One region of the Xenorhabdus cabanillasii genome, then DNA from elsewhere that is predicted to be linked to it. Evidence: predicted binding sites of a transcription regulator. Region 1 holds the regulator's gene; each other region holds the start of a gene.

Region 1 (2,286 bases):
TTTCAGATCTGTATCCATAAGCCATCCTCACCATGAAAATTAAGACTCAGCAACACCATAAATTTTGATTGGCTATTTACCTCAGAGGTTAAAAACCACACTGTGGTATTTAATGCATATACTTTATAGCATCGATTACTACTTTCACTTTTGAGCTAGATCAGACAAAATCCAAGGTTTATCGCTAAATTATTGTCAGTTATCTTCCTATATATAAAATATAATACTGGCAAATGATTAACAAAGATCTATATCCAGATGAAGGGTATACAAATTTAGACCTAAGGTCAGGAGTCCTTTTTATCATGGCAACGATTAAAGATGTGGCTAAACACGCTGGTGTTTCAACCACAACCGTATCCCATGTTATCAATAAAACCCGTTTCGTCGCCGAAGATACAAAGGCCACAGTATGGGCTGCCATTAAGGAACTGAATTATTCCCCCAGTGCTGTTGCCCGTAGCTTAAAGGTTAATCACACCAAATCTATCGGACTACTGGCAACGTCAAGTGAAGCACCTTATTTTGCTGAAATCATCGAGTCTGTCGAAAATAGTTGTTATAGCAAAGGTTATACATTGATTTTATGTAATTCCCATAACAATCTCGACAAACAAAAAGCTTATCTCGCTATGCTGGCGCAAAAACGCGTCGATGGTTTACTGGTTATGTGTTCTGAATATCCCCAACAACTGTTGGGAATGCTGGAAGACTATCGCAACATTCCCATGGTGGTCATGGATTGGGGTGAGTCCAGAGGGGATTTCACTGATGCAATTATCGACAATGCCTTCCATGGTGGTTATTTGGCCGGTCGATATCTGATAGAACGTGGTCACCGTGATATTGCTGCTATTCCCGGACCATTGGCCAGAAATACCGGAGGCGGGCGTCATCAAGGTTTCCTTAAAGCGTTGAAAGAAGCAAATATCACTATTCGGGAAGAATGGATTGTTCAGGGGGATTTTGAGCCTGAATCCGGATATCAGGCGATGTATAAAATCTTAAGCCAAAAACATCGCCCTACGGCCGTGTTTTGTGGGGGAGATGTGATGGCAATGGGGGCGATCTGTGCTGCTGACGAGATGGGGTTACGCGTTCCACAAGATATTTCTGTCATTGGTTATGACAATATTCGCAATGCCCGTTATTTCACACCAGCACTGACAACGATTCATCAGCCTAAAGAGCGTCTGGGACAGATGGCTTTCTCCACGTTACTTGATAGGATTATCAATAAACGTGAAGATGCACAAACTATCGAAGTCCATCCGCGTCTTGTTGAGCGTCGCTCTGTTGTAGATGGCCCTTTCATTGATTATCGCCGTTAATGATTAATCCTCTTGTAGCCATTCAGCATTGAGTGTTGCACTATCTCCAAGATAATCAAGCAACCAGTTTAATGCAGGTGAATGGCTTTTTTGCGACCATGTCAGGCAACATGGGCTATCAGGTAATGGTTGCTCAAGTTCAAGCAAGCTGAGTTTTCCTTGACGAATAAGCGGCAAAGCACTATGTTTGGGCACCATTCCCACACACAGCCCATCCATCAGGCAAGCCAACCCCGCACTCCAGTCAGGGACAACTAACCGCCGTTGATTATCCAAAGCCCATGTATTACGCTTGGGCAAATTACGTGAAGTATCTTCAATGCACAAGCTAGGGTAAGCCCTCAATTGGTCATCATTTAATCTTTCTGTTATAGAGGTCAATTCATGCTCTGGACTGGCAACACACAGCCACGGCATGAACCCCATGTTCCTGAAACTATATCGTTCCCCGACCGGAGAGGCGCTAGTGGCACCAATAGCAACATCAACGCGCCCGTCCACCAGCGCATCCCATACCCCATTAAAAACTTCAGGATAAATAAATAACTCGATATCCGGAAAATGGCGGTAAAAATCCAGAATAAGCTGGCGTGTCCGTTCTGGTTTCACCACTTGATCAACAGCAATACTGAGCTGCCCACGCCAACCATTAGCCACTTGCTGACATTGATGACGAGTATGATACATTTTTTTGATAACAGAACGTGCTTCCTTTACAAAGATAGCCCCTGCCTCGGTTAATTCCACATCGCGATGACGACGTTTAAATAGGGGCACTGCCAACCATTCTTCAAGTTGTTTTATTGTATAACTGATGGCAGAAGGTACGCGATGAAGCTCTGATGCAGCTGCACTGAAACTTCCTGTTCTGGCTACAGCATCAACAACTTCCAGAGAATATTCAGACCACATATTTCTTCCTTTTAATTTTTTTCACAGCATTATGCAAATAATA
Region 2 (2,286 bases), 790 kb from region 1:
GTACCTGGTAAAGCTCTTAGTTGTTGCAAAACTAATTCAGCCTGAGCCGGATTTTGCGTCATGATATCGATAACCACATAACCAATATCACCTTCAGTACGCAGGTATTGTGCTTCAATATTGATTTCCTGATCGGTGAAAACCTGGTTGATGCTGGTTAAGATACCCGGACGGTTTTCGTGGATGTGCAGTAATCGATTAGTATCCTTAGCATGTACCGGCAGTGAAACTTCCGGGAAATTAACCGCCGACAGTGTAGAACCGTTGTCAGAATATTTGACCAATTTTCCGGCGACTTCATAACCGATATTCTGTTGCGCTTCTTGTGTAGATCCGCCGATATGTGGCGTCAGCAGTACATTGTCAAATTTAATTAATGGCGAGACGAAAGGCTCGTTGTTGGTTGCTGGCTCCACGGGGAATACATCAATTGCAGCACCGGCAATATGCCCAATTTCTAACGCATTGACTAATGCAGGAATATCGATAACAGTACCGCGTGAAGCATTGATCAAAATTGAACCCGGTTTCATCAGCTCTAATTCTGCCGCACCGATCATATTTTTGGTTGAAGATGTTTCAGGAACATGCAGACTCACAACATCACTCATATTTAACAATTCAGATAAGTGATGAACTTGCTGGGCGTTTCCTAGCGGTAATTTATGTTCAATATCAAAGAAGTAGACATTCATACCGATGCTTTCAGCCAGGACACTAAGTTGTGAACCGATATGACCGTAACCGATAATGCCTAATTTTTTGCCACGTGCTTCATAACAACCCGCAGCCTGTTTGTTCCATTCCCCTTTGTGAGCTTTGGCATTGACTTCTGGAACTCGACGCAATAACAGCAGCAATTCTCCCAATACCATTTCAGCCACTGAGCGTGTATTGGAAAACGGAGCGTTAAATACGGGAATACCACGTTTTGCTGCGGCGTTCAGATCAACCTGATTAGTGCCAATGCAGAAACACCCAACTGCAACTAATTTTTCAGCAGCAGCAAAAATTTCTTCGGTTAACTGAGTACGGGAACGGATCCCCACAAATCTGGCATCGCGAATTGCTTCTTTCAGCTCTTCCGGTTCTAATGCGCCCTTATGATACTCAATATTGCTGTACCCTGCTGCCCGCAAATTGTCTACTGTGCTCTGATGAACACCTTCCAGCAGCAAAAACTTAATTTTATCTTTTTCTAAAGATACCTTAACCATTTATCCGCCTTATTTGTACTAATTTTCGTAATGCCGATAGGTTCTACTAACATAACAAAAAAAACGCCAACAGCAATACAATCGTTTGCCTGTAAAACAGCATAAGAAACAATAAAAAAGTTGTTACGCAAAGTAAAACTTTTAGTTACGAGATAAATACAGAGCTTTGAGCAATAATTAGACAAATATACAATATATATATCTGAATTTTATTTTTTGAATATAAATCTGAAAATTTTTTAAGGGCAGCATATTCTGCCCCTAATTAATAATTACTCTGCAATCGTTTTTACACCATTAGCTGTACCAACCAGTACGACATTCGCACCACGATTAGCAAATAAGCCAACAGTTACCACACCAGCAATAGCATTAATTTTGTTTTCTAATTCGATTGGGTTAAGAATGGCAAGATTATGAACATCCAAAATGACATTACCATTATCAGTAACAACGTTCTGACGGTAAACCGGAGTTCCTCCTAATTTCACCAACTCACGGGCAACATAAGCACGTGCCATCGGAATAACTTCAACCGGTAACGGGAATTTACCCAATATATCAACCTGCTTGGATTCATCAATGATACAAATGAATTTCTTTGCCACAGCAGAAATGATTTTCTCTCTGGTCAGTGCAGCTCCGCCACCTTTAATCATTTGCATGTTGCCATTGATTTCATCAGCACCATCAACATAAATATCCAAAGAATCAACTTCATTACAATCAAGCACAGGAATGCCAAGACTTTTCAATTTCTCTGTCGATGCTTCCGAGCTGGATACTGCACCTTCAATTTTGTCTTTCATCGTCCCCAACGCATCAATAAAATGAGATGCCGTTGAACCTGTACCAACCCCGACAATTGTTCCTGGTCTGACATATTCCAGTGCTGCCCAACCTACCGCTTTTTTCAGTTCGTCCTGTGTCATATCAATTACTGCCTATAATCAATTACAAGGAAAATTCAGCCGCCAGTATAAACAATATTTTATCTTATCCTGTGAAAAAATATGGCATAGTGCTACCTAGACCCAAAAATCTTTTGAGCACACAATATATTTTTGAA
Region 3 (2,286 bases), 200 kb from region 1:
CTATTGACAGGCTTTTATTAACTGGCTTTCTGTTAACTAATAACGACTTGCTGTTCGTTGTGACCAAGTTCAGCAATGCTGCCGATTTGCCACGCATTTTCACCCGCTGTGTTTAGCCACTCAATTGCCTGTTTTGCCTGAGATTGTGGTAGGGCAATTATCATACCGACTCCACAGTTGAATGTGCGGTACATTTCGTGATCGCTGACATTACCTGCCTGCTGCAACCATTTGAAAATCGCAGGCCATTGCCAGCTAGTCCCCTCGATTCTTGCCTGCATATTTTCTGGCAGAACACGGGGAATATTTTCCCAGAAGCCGCCACCCGTCAGATGAGAAATCGCGTGGATCTCAACATTCTCAATTAATTCAAGTAATGGTTTGACATAAATACGGGTCGGCGCAATTAAATGATCAGCTAATGGCTTATCATCCAGTTTGGTTGTCTCAGGATTGGTCTGACTGACTTCAAGGATTTTGCGAATTAATGAATAGCCATTAGAGTGTGGTCCGCTGGATGCTAATGCAATCAGTGCATCGCCGACCTGAACCTGACTACCATCAATGATTTCTGATTTTTCAACCACGCCGACACAGAAACCCGCAACGTCGTAATCTTCTCCATGATACATGCCGGGCATTTCGGCTGTTTCTCCACCGACCAGTGCACAACCGGCTTGTTTACAGCCTTCTGCAATGCCGGTAATGACACTGGATGCTGTATCAACATCTAATTTACCTGTCGCATAATAATCAAGGAAGAACAGCGGCTCTGCACCTTGAACCACCAGATCGTTAACACACATGGCGACCAAATCAATTCCGATAGTATCATGACGTTTCAGATCCATTGCCAGACGCAGTTTAGTACCAACGCCATCTGTGCCGGAAACTAAAATAGGTTCGCGATATTTTTGTGGCAGGGCACATAATGCGCCGAATCCTCCCAATCCCCCCATCACTTCAGGGCGTCGGGTCTGTTTCACTACGCCTTTGATACGATTGACTAAGGCATTACCAGCGTCAATATCGACACCGGCATCTTTATAGCTAAGAGAGATTTTGTTGGTCACTGTGTCGCTCCCAGGCGATTGCATTTGAATGAATAAAACAGAACGGAAATAATTCTAACAGTCTGGGCAAACGTTTGCGATAGCTTTCTGTAGGTTATTACGGATAAAAAAATTGAAGAAAAATACTTGTGGTTGCTAAAAATCAATAGATGGATAGTGGCGCGATATCAAAAAGGAGGTATAATCCCGCGATTTTTTTATCTGCCGGCTATATACAGTAGGAGAAACCCATGAAGATCGTTGAGGTTAAACATCCACTCGTTAAACATAAACTGGGCCTGATGCGCGACCATGACATAAGCACTAAGCGTTTTCGTGAACTGGCCTCAGAAGTGGGAAATCTTCTGACATATGAAGCAACTGCTGATTTAGAAACTGAGAAAGTGACCATTGATGGATGGTGTGGTCCGGTAGAAATAGATCAGATCAAAGGAAAAAAAATCACAGTAGTGCCTATTTTGCGTGCAGGTTTGGGAATGATGGATGGAGTTTTGGAAAATATTCCGAGTGCCCGTATCAGTGTTGTCGGTGTTTATCGTGATGAGAAAACATTTGAGCCTGTGCCTTATTTCCAAAAACTGGTTTCTGACATTAATGAGCGTATGGCGCTGGTTGTTGATCCGATGTTGGCAACAGGTGGTTCTATGATTGCTACGATTGATCTACTGAAAAAAGCAGGTTGCCCTGTCATTAAGGTATTAGTTTTGGTTGCCGCACCAGAAGGTGTTGCAGCACTGGAGAAAGCTCATCCTGATGTTGAGTTATATACCGCGTCTATCGATGAACGTCTTAATGAACATGGGTATATTGTTCCTGGCCTGGGGGATGCAGGCGATAAGATATTTGGTACAAAATAATATCTCTTGACGATAATAAAAAAATGAGTGAGGGCCTAAAATAATTTATATTGGCTTTGCTTTATGAGAAAGAGTTTTTGAACGAACTCTTTCTCATATTTTTTATATAGTGATAAGTTGTGTAATGTTTTTCGTAGTATCAATACATATATCAGTTGTACTCCTGTCTATTGATTCGATATCTTTTCTTCCATAAATTTTTACTATACTAAAAAGGTTAGATGACAATAAGATGAAAAGTATAGAGGGACAGAATGGAAAACATAAGCACTATTACTTTATATATAGATGAGTCTCTGATAAAAGCGCTTTATACTGAGCTTGCTAAATTTCACATAGAAGTTGATTCAGTCAGA

What was found. Region 1 encodes PurR, which represses purine synthesis genes. Its sites were predicted from a motif close to CANGCAAACGTTTGCNTG; they were not measured.
Region 2: serA (phosphoglycerate dehydrogenase) is a predicted target of PurR. The motif match lies at 1,292-1,309, and genes of this name have one in related genera.
Region 3: purM (phosphoribosylformylglycinamidine cyclo-ligase) is a predicted target of PurR. The motif match lies at 1,137-1,154, and genes of this name have one in related genera.

The regions. Positions count from the first base shown of each region.
Region 1 covers NZ_QTUB01000001.1:3,025,529-3,027,814, reverse strand. Annotated here, with positions in the region: gene purR (HTH-type transcriptional repressor PurR) at 306-1,331, shown strand; gene punR (DNA-binding transcriptional activator PunR) at 1,335-2,243, opposite strand.
Region 2 covers NZ_QTUB01000001.1:2,231,994-2,234,279, reverse strand. Annotated here, with positions in the region: gene serA (phosphoglycerate dehydrogenase) at 1-1,217, opposite strand, end outside; gene rpiA (ribose-5-phosphate isomerase RpiA) at 1,490-2,149, opposite strand.
Region 3 covers NZ_QTUB01000001.1:2,821,694-2,823,979, forward strand. Annotated here, with positions in the region: gene purM (phosphoribosylformylglycinamidine cyclo-ligase) at 33-1,073, opposite strand; gene upp (uracil phosphoribosyltransferase) at 1,304-1,930, shown strand; gene BDD26_RS13215 (hypothetical protein) at 2,185-2,286, shown strand, end outside.